Regions from separate parts of the Pseudomonas fluorescens genome, predicted to be linked through region 1. Evidence: predicted binding sites of a transcription regulator. Region 1 holds the regulator's gene; the other holds the start of a gene.

Region 1 (7,261 bases):
ACAACATCCCGGAAGGCATGGCGGTGGGGGTGTCCGCTGGCGGCGGCATGCCGGATGCCGACAGTCTGGCGATGGGCATCGCCTTGCAGGATGTGCCAGAGGGATTGGTGATTGCGCTGGTACTGGCGGGGGCGGGAATGTCGCGGGTCAAGGCATTCTTGATCGGTGCGGCGTCAGGACTGGTCGAACCGGTGTTTGCACTGCTCTGTGCGTGGCTGGTCAGTCTTGCGGAGCTGTTATTGCCGATGGGGCTGGCAGTGGCGGCGGGGGCGATGTTGCTGGTGGTGACGCACGAAGTCATTCCAGAATCGCGCCGCAATGGTCATGACAAGCTGGCCAGTCTTGGCTTGCTGATCGGGTTTTGTCTGATGATGGTGATGGATACGGCGTTGGGTTGAATATCAAAAGATCGCAGCCTGCGGCAGCTCCTACATTGGAATGCGTTCACTGTAGGAGCTGCCGCAGGCTGCGATCTTTTGATCTTTTGATCTTTAAACGATCAACCACCCTCATCGAAGTAGTTGTTGATCAACGCCACCAGCGCATCCAGCGCTTCCTGTTCCTGATGGCCTTCGGTGCTCAGATAGATCTTCGTACCCTTGCCGGCGGCGAGCATCATCATCGCCATGATGCTTTTGCCATCCACTGTGGTTTCTGGCGTGCGACCCACTCTGATCGTGCAATCCGGGAACTGGCCCGCCACCCCGACGAACTTGGCCGACGCTCGGGCGTGCAGGCCCAGTTTATTGATGATTTCGATTTCCAGAGCAGGCATCGCGGTGTGAATCCTTTAAGTGAGGTCGCGGTGGCGAACCTGGACGTTCTTCAGGGTTTTCTGCAGGGCCTGACCCAGACGTTCGGTCAGGTAAACGGAGCGGTGATGCCCGCCGGTGCAGCCAATGGCAATGGTGACATAGGCGCGATTACTCGCGGCAAAGCGTGGCAGCCATTTGTACAGGTAGCCGTAGATATCTTGAAACATCTCCTCAACCTCCGGTTGTGCAGCCAGGTACTCGGCGACCGGTGCGTCGAGACCCGATTGTGCACGCAGTTCCGGTTTCCAGTAAGGATTGGGCAGGCAGCGCACATCGAACACCAGATCCGCGTCCACCGGCATGCCGCGCTTGAAGCCGAACGACTCGACCAGAAACGCCGTGCCCGGTTCCGGCTGGTTCAGCAGTCGCAGCTTGATGGTGTCACGCAACTGGTACAGATTCAGATTGGTGGTGTTGACCTTGAGGTCGGCCAGGTCGGCGATCGGGCCGAGCAGGGCGGTTTCATCTTCGATCGCTTCGGCCAGCGAGCGGTTGGCAGTGCTCAATGGATGGCGCCGGCGGGTTTCCGAGAAGCGCTTGAGCAGGGTTTCTTCGTCGGCATCCAGATACAGCACATCGCACTGGATGTGCCGGGCACGGACTTCTTCAAGCAGTTCGGGGAAACGCGACAGGTGGCTCGGCAGATTGCGTGCATCGATCGACACGGCCACCAGCGGCTGGGCCAGTTCGGTGTGAATCAGGGCGCGTTCGGCGAGTTCCGGCAGCAGACCGGCCGGCAGGTTGTCGATGCAGTAGTAGCCGTTGTCCTCAAGGACATTCAGGGCGGTACTTTTACCCGAGCCGGAGCGGCCGCTGACGATGATCAAACGCATGATTAATGACCGTTCTGCTCGCTCAGGACGACCTGATACAAGGCTTCGTTGCTCGGTGCGCTGCGCAGTTTTTCGCGCACTTCCTTGCGATCGAGCATGCTGGCGATCTGGCGCAGTAATTCCAGGTGGGCATCGGTGGCCGCTTCCGGGACCAGCAGTACAAACAGCAGGTCGACCGGTGCGCCGTCGATGGCATCGAAATCGATGGGGGCATCAAGGTGCATCAACGCGCTGATAGGCGCTTCGCAGCCTTTGAGGCGACAGTGGGGAATGGCGATGCCGTTGCCGAAACCGGTGGATCCGAGTTTCTCACGGGCTACCAGGCTCTCGAAAACATCCTGCATGGCCAGATCCGGCACTTCTTTATGGATGAGGTTGGCAATCTGTTCGAGGGCTTTCTTTTTACTGCCGCCCGGCACGTTCACCAGGGAACGGCCGGGGGTCAGGATACTTTCAAGTCGGATCATGGGTTGGGAGTGTTAACGACCTGTCGCGCCCTGAAGGAGGCTCTGGGTCTTTTCCTTATGCTTTTTGAGTTGGCGATCCAGCTTGTCGGTCAGTGAGTCGATCGCAGCGTACATGTCGGTATCTTCTGCGTTGGCGACCACTTCGCTGCCGGGTATATGCAAGGTGGCTTCGATTTTCTGCTTGAGCTTTTCGACGCACATCGTGACTTGCACGTTGGTGATCTTGTCGAAATGGCGCTCCAATCGTTCGAGTTTCTCGTTGATGTAGGTGCGCAGAGGTTCGGTCACTTCCAGTTGGTGTCCACTGATGTTGACTTGCATACAGCTTCTCCTTCGTTGCCAGTGCATAAAGCGGCAGGCCGAAGAGCCTGCCACTGGAACGCTGTAACGTGGCTTACATCAACCGCTTGCGTTCGCTCGAAGGCGCGATCCCGAGGGATTCGCGGTACTTGGCGACGGTGCGGCGAGCCACCTGAATGCCTTGTGCCTCCAGTAAACCAGCGATCTTGCTGTCACTCAACGGCTTTTTCTGATTTTCCGCCGCAACCAGTTTTTTGATGATCGCGCGGATCGCCGTCGACGAGCATTCACCGCCTTCGGAGGTGCTGACGTGGCTGGAGAAAAAGTATTTCAGTTCATAAATACCGCGCGGGGTATGCATGAATTTCTGCGTGGTGACCCGGGAAATCGTCGATTCGTGCATGCCGACCGCCTCGGCGATGTCATGCAGGACCAACGGCTTCATGGCTTCATCGCCATACTCCAGGAAGCCGCGCTGATGCTCGACGATCTGGGTGGCCACCTTCATCAGGGTTTCGTTGCGGCTTTGCAGGCTCTTGATGAACCAGCGTGCCTCTTGCAACTGGTTGCGCATGAAGGTGTTGTCGGCGCTGGTGTCGGCGCGACGGACGAAACCGGCGTACTGCGCGTTAACCCGCAGACGGGGCACTGACTCCTGATTCAGCTCGACCAGCCAGCGTTCGTTATCCTTGCGCACAATGACGTCGGGCACCACGTACTCGGCTTCGGTCGATTCGATCTGCGAGCCCGGACGCGGATTGAGGCTTTGCACCAGTTCGATGACCTGACGCAACTCGTCTTCCTTGAGCTTCATACGCCGCATCAACTGGCTGTAGTCGCGACTGCCGAGCAGATCGATGTAATCGCTGACCAGACGTTTGGCTTCGTTGAGCCACGGGGTCTTGGCCGGGAGCTGACGCAGTTGCAGCAGCAGGCATTCGCCGAGGTTGCGCGCGCCGATACCGGCCGGTTCGAACTGCTGAATGCGGTGCAGAACGGCTTCGATCTCGTCCAGCTCGATGTCGAGCTCCGGATCAAAGGCGTCGAGAATTTCTTCGAGGGTTTCGTCCAGGTAGCCCTGATTGTTGATGCAATCGATCAGGGTCACGGCGATCAGGCGGTCGGTGTCGGACATCGGCGCCAGGTTCAATTGCCACAGCAGATGGCTTTGCAGGCTTTCGCCGGCGGACGTGCGGGTGGTGAAGTCCCACTCGTCGTCATCGCTGCTGGGCAGGCTGCTGGCGCTGGTCTGGTAGACGTCTTCCCAGGCGGTATCAACGGGCAGTTCGTTAGGAATGCGCTCGTTCCATTCGCCATCTTCCAGATTGTCCACCGTCGGGGCGGCTTCCTGATAGGACGGTTCCTGAATGTCGGTGTTGGGTTTTTGTTCGGCGTTGTCGGCCAAAGGATCGGTATTGTCGAAGTCGTCGCCTTCTTCCTGGCGTTCGAGCATCGGATTGGATTCCAGGGCCTCCTGGATTTCCTGTTGCAGGTCCAGGGTCGACAATTGGAGCAGGCGGATGGCCTGTTGCAGCTGCGGTGTCATCGTCAGCTGCTGGCCCATTCTCAAGACTAGCGATGGTTTCATGGCAGGGGCTTAACACCTTATTCGCCGGCGCGCATGCGCCATCCACTACAGGGCGCCGGAGCGCCAAACTTAAGCAAATTATATGCCTGAAACTGTCGTGTTTGCCTAGAGCGCTGTAACAATAAAAGCGTATAAAAGCCTGCTTCATCGATACAGCACCCGGAGGCTGGCCAAGTGCCTTGGTGCTTACAGGCGGAACTCGTGGCCCAGATACACTTCCTTCACCAGATCGTTGGCAAGGATGGTCGCCGCATCGCCTTCGGCGATCAGTTGACCGTCGTTGACGATGTAGGCGGTTTCGCAGATATCCAGGGTCTCACGCACGTTGTGGTCGGTGATAAGAACACCGATGCCCTTGGCCTTGAGGTGATGGATGATCTGCTTGATGTCGCCGACCGAAATCGGGTCGACACCGGCGAACGGCTCGTCGAGCAGGATGAATTTCGGTGCGGTCGCCAGGGCGCGGGCGATTTCCACCCGGCGGCGTTCACCACCGGACAGGCTCATGCCGAGGTTGTCGCGGATGTGGCTGATGTGGAATTCCTGCAGCAGGCTTTCCAGTTCCTTGCGACGACCGGCCTTGTCGAGTTCCGTGCGGGTTTCGAGGATGGCCATGATGTTATCTGCCACCGACAGTTTGCGGAAGATCGACGCTTCTTGCGGCAGATAGCCGATACCGGCCTTGGCGCGGCCGTGCATCGGCTGATGGCTGACGTCCAGATCATCGATCAGCACGCGACCCTGATCGGCCTGCACAAGGCCGACGATCATGTAGAAACAGGTGGTCTTGCCGGCACCGTTCGGGCCGAGCAGGCCAACGATCTGGCCGCTGTCGATCGACAGGCTGACGTCGCGCACAACCTGGCGGCTTTTATAGGCCTTGGCCAGGTGTTGAGCTTTCAGAGTTGCCATTACTGGGTTTTCTCGTCGGTTTTCTTCTTCGGCTGGATCACCATGTCGATACGCGGACGCGCTTCGGTGACTTTGCTGCCGGTAGCGCGACCGGCACTGGCCAGTTTCTTCACCGTGTCATAGACGATTTTCTCGCCCTGAGTGGTGTTGTTGTCCTTGTCGACAACCTTGGCCTTGTCGATCAGCACGACGCGGTTTTGCGCGGCGTGGTACTGAATCGTCACGCCCCAGCCCTGAACAGGCTTGGCGTCACCCTGGGTTTGCAGTTGCTCGAAGTAGGCAAGGTTGCCCACCGAGGTCACCACGTCGATATCGCCGGTCGGAGTACGGGTGATGGTCACCGTATTGCCCTTAACGATCATTGAGCCCTGGGTGATGATCACATCACCTTTATAGGTGGCGATGCCGTTCTTGTCGTCCAGTTGGGCGTCGTCGGCCTGAATGCGGATAGGTTGCTGCTGATCGTTCGGCAGAGCCCAGGCGCTCACGCTTCCCAGTGCTGCGCCCAGACTGAGCAAAATAGGGAGGGTTTTAACGAGCCTCATACTGTCCTCTTACGTTCGATTGCAGGTGTATCCTGCTTTCCTTCAAATACGCCTTCATTCCCACGCCAGTCGATACACCGCCAGCGCCGTCGATTCTAACGGGTTGCTCGGTCTGCGCATATTGCTGCTGAGGGAACACCGTCATGCGTGTGCTGGTGATCAGGGTGTCGCGTTTCTTTTCATCGGTGCGCTTGATGCGTACCGAGTCGATCAATTCTACCTGCGTTCCGTCCGGATTCACTTCGCCGCGTTCGCTGGTCACGTGCCACGGAAACTCGGTGCCGCGATACATGTTGAGGTCGGGTTTGGTAACCAGAGTCACATCCGTCGCTTTCAGGTGTTCGGCCTTGTCCGACGTCATTTCGTACTGCACTTTGCCGTCCGGCAGATATTGCAGGGTATGCGTATTGGTGGCGTACCAGTCGATGGCAGTGTCTTCGACCTTGGCCACAGGCTTGTCGAGGAAACGTTCCGGACTGATGTTCCAGTAGCCGACCGCCGCAAACATCGCAGCGATGCAGCCGAACAGCAGGAAGTTGCGAAATTTTTTGCTAAACATGATTTGGCTCACAGGTACGCGGCGTTGGCCGCATCGAGGCGGCCCTGGGCGCGCAGGATCAATTCGCAGAATTCGCGGGCGGCACCTTCGCCACCGCGGGCCCGAGTGACGCCATGGGCGTGTTCGCGCACGAAGTCGGCAGCATTGGCAACGGCCATGCCCAGCCCTACGCGGCGGATCACCGGCAAGTCAGGCAGGTCGTCACCCAGGTAGGCGACCTGTTCATAGCTTAGGCCCAGTTGCGCCAGCAGGCCGTCCAGAACCACCAATTTGTCTTCGCGACCCTGAAACAGGTGCGGGATACCGAGGTTCTTCGCCCGGCGTTCAACCACCGGGGTCTTGCGGCCACTGATGATGGCAGTCTCGACACCGGCATTCATCAGCATTTTGATGCCCTGGCCATCGAGGGTGTTGAAGGTCTTGAATTCGCTGCCGTCTTCGAGGAAGTACAGGCGCCCGTCGGTGAGGACGCCGTCGACGTCGAACACCGCCAGTTTGATCGCTTTGCCGCGTTGCAGCAGATCGGTGGTCATTACATCACTCCTGCACGCAGCAGATCGGAGAGGTTGAAGGCGCCGATCGGGCGATCTTCTTCGTCCACGACAACCAGTGCGTTGATTCGGTGGTCTTCCATGATTTTCAGGGCTTCGGCGGCGAGCATCTCGGGCCGTGCGGTCTTGCCGTGTGCGGTCATGACCTGGTCGATGGTGGCGCTGCGGATGTCGATGCTGCGGTCCAGCGTGCGGCGCAAATCGCCGTCGGTGAAGATTCCGGCCAGTTTGCCATCGGCTTCAACGATCGCGGTCATGCCCAGACCCTTGCGGGTCATTTCCATGAGCGCGTCCTTGAGCAGGGTGCCGCGCTGCACTTGCGGCAGCTCTTGCCCGGCATGCATGACGTTTTCCACTTTCAGCAGCAGGCGTCGACCCAGAGCGCCGCCCGGGTGTGAAAAGGCAAAATCTTCGGCGGTGAAACCACGCGCTTCCAGCAGCGCCACGGCCAGGGCATCGCCCATGACCAGCGCGGCGGTGGTCGAGGAAGTCGGTGCAAGGTTCAGCGGGCAGGCTTCGTGTTCGACATGAACGTTGAGATTGACTTCGGCAGCTTTGGCCAGCGGCGACTGCGGATTGCCGGTGAGGCTGATCAACTGGATGCCGAGGCGCTTGATCAATGGCAGCAGGGTGACGATTTCGTTGGTCGAGCCGGAGTTGGAGAGGGCGAGGATCACGTCGTCGCGGGTGA
Region 2 (7,261 bases), 960 kb from region 1:
GCCGTTTTTATCGCAAACGGCAGCAAATACATATGAATTGGATCTAAGCCAAGCGTGACGCGGGCTCTAAGGTAGTAAATGTACGTCAGGGTCGTCGGGTTTTGCCGGGGCCGACGTTCTTCAACAGGAAGTGCAGCGTTTGCCGTCATGGATATGCAGGCAGACATCAGGAAATAACAATAAAGGCGGTCAAGCCATGTTCAAACAACCGAAAGTTCGTCAAGCAGGACTCATTCTTTTCGCCACCACGCTGCTGTTGATTTTGCCCAATCTGACCAAGGTGATTGGCTGACTCAAGCGGCAGGCGTCCGCTATCGCCAGACAAAATGTGACTGGCCCGCTACCCGGGCCAGCGTGGCTGTGCGAACCTTTGCGCACTTCCACGACAGGGACGGCGATCATTTGAAAACGCTCATTGTGTTCTGGGCCTTGCTGCTGAGCATGCCCTTGTCTGCGGCGCAGCTCACGCTGGAGCTGGGCGCGAACAGTCGCACCTGGCAGACCGAAGAGTTGCTCAAGCATCCGCAAGCACAAACTCTGACCATCAAGAACGATGTGTCCTACAAGAAGGACATGACTTATCGCGCCGTGCCCGTGGCGGCGCTGCTCACCGGGATCAAACCGGCCGATCACCTGCAAGCGGTGGCGCTGGACGGGTTTGCTGCCGAACTGGCCGCTGCGCCGTTGCTCAACAGCAAAGGCGCGCAGGCCTGGCTGGCGATCGAGGACCCGGCGCAGCCGTGGCCGCCGCTGTCCGAGGGCAAACACAGCGCCGGGCCGTTCTATCTGGTATGGACTGACCCGCAGGCCGGCAACATCAGCCCTGAGCAATGGCCGTTCCAAGTGGCGAGCATCAAGCGCATGGCGCCGGTGGCCGAGCGCTTCCCGGCGCTGTTACCGGATCCGAAGCTTAAAGCGGATGACCCGGTGAGTCAGGGTTTTGCACTGTTCCAGAAGAACTGCCTGGCCTGCCACCGGTTGAACGGTGCGGGAGATGCGCAGTTCGGGCCGGACTTGAATATTCCGTACAACCCGACCGAGTATTTCGGCGCGGACTTCCTCAAGCGCTACATTCGCGATCCGCAGAGTTTGCGCCAGTGGCCGCAGGCGAAGATGCCGGGGTTTTCGGCAGAGGTGTTGCCGGAGAGGGATTTGCAGTTGTTGATCGGCTATTTGCAACACATGGCTGGGCGCAAGGTTAAGCCCTGACGACATTCCCCTGTAGGAGTGAGCCTGCTCGCGATAGCGGAGTGTCAGTCACTGATCCTTCAACTGACGACCGCTATCGCGAGCAGGCTCGCTCCTACAGGGTTTTGTGTGAAGCAAATTACTGTTGTTGCACGGAAATAACCGGTGTCGGCGACACGAACACCTTCGCATGCATCTGCTCACAACCACCGCCCCGGCGCATGCCGCGCACCGGGCAGGCATCCAGATAATCCAGGCCCACCGCCAGTTTCAGATGCCGCTCCGGGCGGGCCAACTGGTTGGTCACGTCAAAGCTGTACCAGGCGTCATCCAGCCACGCTTCGGCCCAGGCATGACTGGCCAGATGCTCGGCGTCCTCGCTGTACAGATAACCCGACACATAACGCGACGGAATTCCCAGACTACGTGCACAGGCGAGAAACGCATGGGTGTGATCCTGACAAACCCCGGCGCGCCCGGCAAAAGCTTCGGCGGCGCTGGTGTCGACTTCAGTCGAACCCGGCGTGTAGCTGATGTGCTGGTTCAAACCATGCATCAGGTCGATCAGCGCAGTGCGATCGCGCCGCTGTTTGCAGGATTTGTCGGCAAACGCCCGTAGCCCTTCGTCCGCCTCGGTCAGCCGGGTGAAGCGCAGAAACGGTAGCGCCGACTGGCTCTCATGCTCGGCCTCGCGCAATTCGTCGATATCGACCTGGCCACGGGCGCCGATGATGATCGCTTCGTGCGGCTCATCCATGGTCAGCACATGCAGGATATTGCCGAACGGATCGAGCTGGGCGCGCACCGGACGCGGCAGGTCGAGTTGCCAGCTCAACACGTGCTGACGCTCGCTGTCGTGCGGGGTCAGGCGCAAATACTGGATGCTCGCCCGCACCTGATCTTCATAGTGATAGGTGGTCTCGTGGCTTATGGAAAGTCTCATGCAGCCTCCAGGTATGAACTGTGAATCGCGTTGCCCAACTGGCGCACCAGCGGGATGAATTCGGTGAGCCAGGCGTGCAGGCCTTCGGCGAGGATTTCGTTGATGCCGGTGTAGCGCAGGCGTGCGTCCATTTCGGCAGCAAGGCGTTGTGCCGGACGGCCATTGGCGCCGGGTAACTGGGCGAGGATCTGGTCGATTTCCTCGGTGCAGGCGCGCAGCGAGCGCGGCACATCGGCGCGCAACAGCAGCAGCTCGGCGACATGCCGGGCGCCGGGTGCGTCGCGGTAGATCTCGGTGTAGGCCTCGAACGATGACAGCGCTCGCAACAGTGCACTCCACTGGTAATAGGCGTGCGCCGTACCGTCACTGACGGCCTCGGCCTGATCGCCGGCCATTTCATAGCGCGCATCGAGCAGGCGCAGCGTGTTATCCGCACGCTCGATGAACGTCCCCAGACGAATGAAACGGAACGCATCGTTGCGCATGATCGTGCCGTAGGACGCGCCACGGAACAGGTGCGAGCGCTCCTTGATCCACTCGCAGAAACGGCTCATGCCGTAACGACTGAGGCCCTGCTCGGCAATGCCGCGAATCTCCAGCCAGGTAGCGTTGATGTTCTCCCACATGTCCGCGGTGATACGCCCGCGCACCGCATGCGCACTGGCCCGCGCCGCGCCGAGGCAACTGTAGATGCTCGCCGGGTTGGCCGCGTCCAGGGCGAAGAAATGCAGCAGGCGTTCGGCATGCAGTTCGCCGTGACGCTCCAGATAATCGTCGAGGGTGCCGGTGATCAACAGCGGCATCGCCAGTTCGTGCAAACCGTCGCCGCGACCGTCCTGCGGCATCAGCGACAGCGAATAGCTGATATCGAGCATCCGCGCGAGGTTTTCCGCCCGCTCCAGGTAACGCGACATCCAGTACAGATCCGAGGCAGTTCTACTTAACATGGCAAGCTTCCTTCAATCCTCGACCACCCAGGTGTCCTTGGTGCCGCCGCCCTGGGAGGAATTCACCACCAGGGAGCCTTCACGCAGGGCGACACGGGTCAAACCGCCGGGCACGACCCGGGTTTCGCGGCCAGACAATACAAACGGACGCAGGTCGATATGACGCGGCGCAATGCCGTTTTCGACAAAGGTCGGACAGGTCGACAGCGACAATGTCGGCTGCGCAATGTACGCGTGGGGCTTGGCCTTGATCCGCTCACGGAACGCATCGATCTGCGCCGTGGTTGACGCCGGCCCCACCAGCATTCCGTAACCGCCGGAGCCCTGGGTTTCCTTGACCACCAGATCCGGAAGATTGGCCAGTACGTGGGAAAGTTCCGAGGGGTTGCGGCACTGCCAGGTCGGCACGTTCTTCAGGATCGGTTCTTCATCGAGGTAGAAACGGATCATCTCGGTGACAAACGGGTACACCGATTTGTCATCCGCCACCCCGGTACCGATGGCATTGGCCAGCACCACGTTGCCCGAGCGATACGACGACAACAGTCCCGGTACACCGAGCATCGAATCGGGGTTGAACGCCAGCGGATCGAGGAACGCGTCATCGAGACGGCGATAAATCACGTCCACCGCTTTCGGCCCGTCGGTGGTGCGCATGAAGACCTTGTCGTCACGCACAAACAGGTCGGCGCCCTCCACCAGTTCAACGCCCATTTCCCGCGCCAGGAAAGCGTGTTCGAAGAACGCACTGTTGAAGCGCCCCGGCGTCAGTACCACCACGCTCGGGTCGTCGATCGGGCTGGAGCTTTTCAGGGTGTCGAGCAACAGATTCGGGTAGTGGTCGATGGGCGCGATGCGCTGGGCGGCGAACAGCTCCGGGAACAGACGCATCATCATTTTGCGGTCTTCGAGCATGTAGCTGACGCCGCTCGGAGTACGCAGGTTGTCTTCGAGCACGTAGTAAGTGCCATCGCCGTCGCGCACAAGGTCGACGCCGGAGATGTGCGAATAGATGTCGCGGTGCAGATCCAGGCCCTGCATCGCCAACTGGTACTGCTCGTTGGCCAGCACCTGTTCGGCAGGGATAATCCCGGCCTTGATGATGCGCTGCTCGTGATAAAGGTCGGCGAGGAACATGTTCAACGCCTTGACCCGCTGGATGCAGCCGCGCTCGACGATCCGCCACTCGCTGGCGGGAATGCTGCGCGGGATGGTGTCGAACGGAATCAGGCGCTCGGTGCCCTGCTCGTCGCCATAGAGCGTGAACGTGATCCCGGCCCGGTGGAACAGCAGATCGGCCTCGCGTCGCCGTTGTGCCAGCAACTCGTCAGGCGTGTCGGCCAGCCAGCGGGCGAACTCCCGGTAATGCGGGCGGACCTGGCCGCCGGCATCGTACATTTCATCAAAATAGGTGCGGATCATGCCGTACTCCTTGTCACCCGGACCTACAGGCCTTCGCAAGGCCCGTGCCATCGGCATAAACGCTTTGATTTCAATCGGTTGGATAATCACGCCGCAAGCACCGCACCATTCCTGTGCGGCAAATGCCCCAAGCCGATTGCCCCCGCCTCATTGCGACGCATTGCATCGCCTATCACCAGCATAGTCAGAGTTGATTTCACCGCTCGCACCGAGCTGCGGATAATCGGCGCATCCGCTGAAAACTTCCCCGGTGAAGACTTCAGCTCCACTGATCCGGACTGCCCGCGCAGTCCCCGCAGGCCGTAACCCTGACCGGTTTCCTCTCCTTATCGGTCTTCCCTTTAGCCACCCTCTCCGGTGGCTTTTTTTTGCCCGGGATTCTTGTTTCAGGGTTTTGCCACGGGCTATTCGGCGGCCAGAAACGACAACGGCCAACCCGAAGGTCAGCCGTTGCTCAATACCTGAAACCAGAGATCAGTTCAGACGATGGCGGTTACGCACCTCCTGCTTGACGCCCCAGCCCTCGATGATGCCGCCCAGCGGCTCGACCACGGCAGAGAAACCTTGCTCGAAATCGCCAATGTCGTCATAGGTTGCGTACATCACTTTGCTCAGTTCCAGCGACCAGGCGCCATCGTCGCGCGCACTGACCTGGGCATTGATGGATTCACCACGAAATTTGCCTGCCGCCCTGCGCGCCCGCTCCTCGTCCGGGAAAATGGCGTAGAACTCGATGGGATGGAACCGGGAAAAGTCGAAACCGCCTTCTTTCATGCGGCGCAGAACATTGCTGCTGATGTCTTCTTGATAGGCTGTGCTCATGAATCGTCCCCCTCGGATAGATGGATAGACTTTCCGTATTCCCGCCCCGGGCCTTACAGGCCAAAGTACTTCGGCAACGTGGTTGCACGCGGGAAACAAGCATGTAGCTGACAAGACCAGACCTTAGCGATTGTTTCGCTGATCTCGCTTGCAGAGTAGCCCCAAGATAGAGCTGCTGCCAAGGCCTGGTGCTTCAAGTGACAGGAAGAATTTCAGATTGGCGTGATACTGCGGATTTCGATGCTGTTCTGGGTTTTCAGGCTTTTCACGCCAGCATCGGTGGTGCGCCCTTCAAGATCGTTCATATCCAGTTCGGCGGCCACCGGCAGGAGCCGTTCCTTGATCAGGCGTGCAGCCTCGTCGTCGCTGGGGCATTCCGCGCGCTCGAACACCTCATCGACAATTTCACCATGATCGTCCACGAAAGTGACTTTCCACTTTTGCATCGGTGCCTCCTCGATCAAACCCGCAAATGGGCTTACTACTATCTCGACTTTTGGCGAGATTGATCGTTCAAAAGGATTGCAGCGGACGAACATGAAAAAAAATTAACCGATGGGGAAACAGGCTTGTGTGGCGAGGGGATTCATCCCCGATGGGCGCGAAGCGTCCCTGAATTCAGCGAACGCATAGTGTCAGTTCCAACGCGTCTGCCGATTTTACGACTGCTGCGCAGCCGGTCGGGGATAAATCCCCTCACCACAGGGGATCTATCACCGATCCGGGAATAGTGCGTCAGTCGTTGCTCGGCTTGTTGATCGCCTGCAGCACGTACTGCGGCAGCGCGAATGCGCCGATGTGGATTTCCGGGTTGTAATAGCGGGTGACGATGCCGCTGCCGATGAAGCGCTGTTGCAGGGTTTCACGGCTCAGTTTGCGGTAGGCCGGGTTGGTCGAGCCCCAGGCAAAGGTCATCGAACCGCCAATGTAGGTCGGCACGGCCGCCTGATAGAAGTGCCAGTCCGGGAACAGGCTGCGCAGGCGACCGGCAGTGGTTTTGACTTCGTCGATCTGCATGAACGGCGTGCCGTTCTGGGTCACGAGGATCCCGCCTTCGTTCAGGCAACGATGGCACGCCTGATAGAAGTTCTCCGAGAACAGCACTTCGCCCGGGCCGATCGGGTCGGTGGAGTCGGAGATGATCACGTCGAATTTTTCCGTGGTGGTGGCGACGAAACGCATGCCGTCGTCGATCACCAGGTTCAGCCGTGGATCGTCGTAGGCGCCCTTGGAGTGGTTCGGCAGGAATTCCTTGCACATGTCGACCACGGTGCCGTCGATCTCGACCATGGTGATGTGCTCGACGCTGGCGTGCTTGGTCACTTCGCGCAGCATGCCACCGTCGCCGCCGCCGATGATCAGCACGCGCTTGGCGGTGCCGTGGGCGAGGATCGGCACGTGGGTGAGCATTTCGTGGTAGATGAATTCATCGGCTTCGGTGGTCTGGATCACGCCGTCCAGCGCCATCACCCGGCCCATGCGCGGGTTCTGGAAAATCACCAGGTGCTGGTGTTCGGTGCGCACTTCGTGCAGCAGTTTTTCCATGCGAAAACGCTGGCCGTAGCCTTCGTAGAGGGTTTCCAGGTATTCGCTGGTTTTGGTTACGGTCATGGTCAAGTGCTCCGATGAATGCGCGGGCGCCAATCGTGGGGGACGATTGCCCGGGAAAGGCGCGCATTCTACGTTGCCGAAGATGACAGGTCGAACCTTCCTCCGACAGGGCACACTCTGGAGCTACCACAAGACCAATGTGGGAGCGGGCTTGCTCGCGAAAGCGGAGTGTCATTCAACCTGTGTTTCGACTGAACAATCGCCTTCGCGAGCAAGCCCGCTCCCACAGGGGATCAGCGTGTTTTCGGGAAAGCGTCAGACCCGCACATTGCCCCGTGGCCCGGCGATCGCCCAGATGATCAGGCCCAGTACTGGCAGGAGGATGATC

What was found. The regulator sigma-54, encoded in region 1, starts transcription at its own class of promoters, with help from an activator protein. The targets are predictions, from matches to a motif close to ANTGGCATNNANNTTGCTNT.
Region 2: E4T63_RS08955 (circularly permuted type 2 ATP-grasp protein) is a predicted target of sigma-54. The motif match lies at 4,533-4,552, and genes of this name have one in related genera.

The regions. Positions count from the first base shown of each region.
Region 1 is NZ_CP038438.1:993,210-1,000,470, forward strand. Features, by position in the region: gene E4T63_RS04385 (ZIP family metal transporter) at 1-398, shown strand, start outside; gene E4T63_RS04390 (HPr family phosphocarrier protein) at 500-775, opposite strand; gene rapZ (RNase adapter RapZ) at 791-1,648, opposite strand; gene ptsN (PTS IIA-like nitrogen regulatory protein PtsN) at 1,651-2,115, opposite strand; gene hpf (ribosome hibernation-promoting factor, HPF/YfiA family) at 2,128-2,436, opposite strand; gene E4T63_RS04410 (RNA polymerase factor sigma-54) at 2,510-4,003, opposite strand; gene lptB (LPS export ABC transporter ATP-binding protein) at 4,190-4,915, opposite strand; gene lptA (lipopolysaccharide transport periplasmic protein LptA) at 4,915-5,460, opposite strand; gene lptC (LPS export ABC transporter periplasmic protein LptC) at 5,447-6,019, opposite strand; gene E4T63_RS04430 (KdsC family phosphatase) at 6,028-6,552, opposite strand; gene E4T63_RS04435 (KpsF/GutQ family sugar-phosphate isomerase) at 6,552-7,261, opposite strand, start outside.
Region 2 is NZ_CP038438.1:1,950,902-1,958,162, reverse strand. Features, by position in the region: gene E4T63_RS08970 (c-type cytochrome) at 442-1,209, shown strand; gene E4T63_RS08965 (transglutaminase family protein) at 1,328-2,131, opposite strand; gene E4T63_RS08960 (alpha-E domain-containing protein) at 2,128-3,078, opposite strand; gene E4T63_RS08955 (circularly permuted type 2 ATP-grasp protein) at 3,091-4,500, opposite strand; gene E4T63_RS08950 (ribonuclease E inhibitor RraB) at 4,975-5,322, opposite strand; gene E4T63_RS08945 (hypothetical protein) at 5,535-5,768, opposite strand; gene speE (polyamine aminopropyltransferase) at 6,058-6,933, opposite strand; gene E4T63_RS08930 (PLDc N-terminal domain-containing protein) at 7,189-7,261, opposite strand, start outside.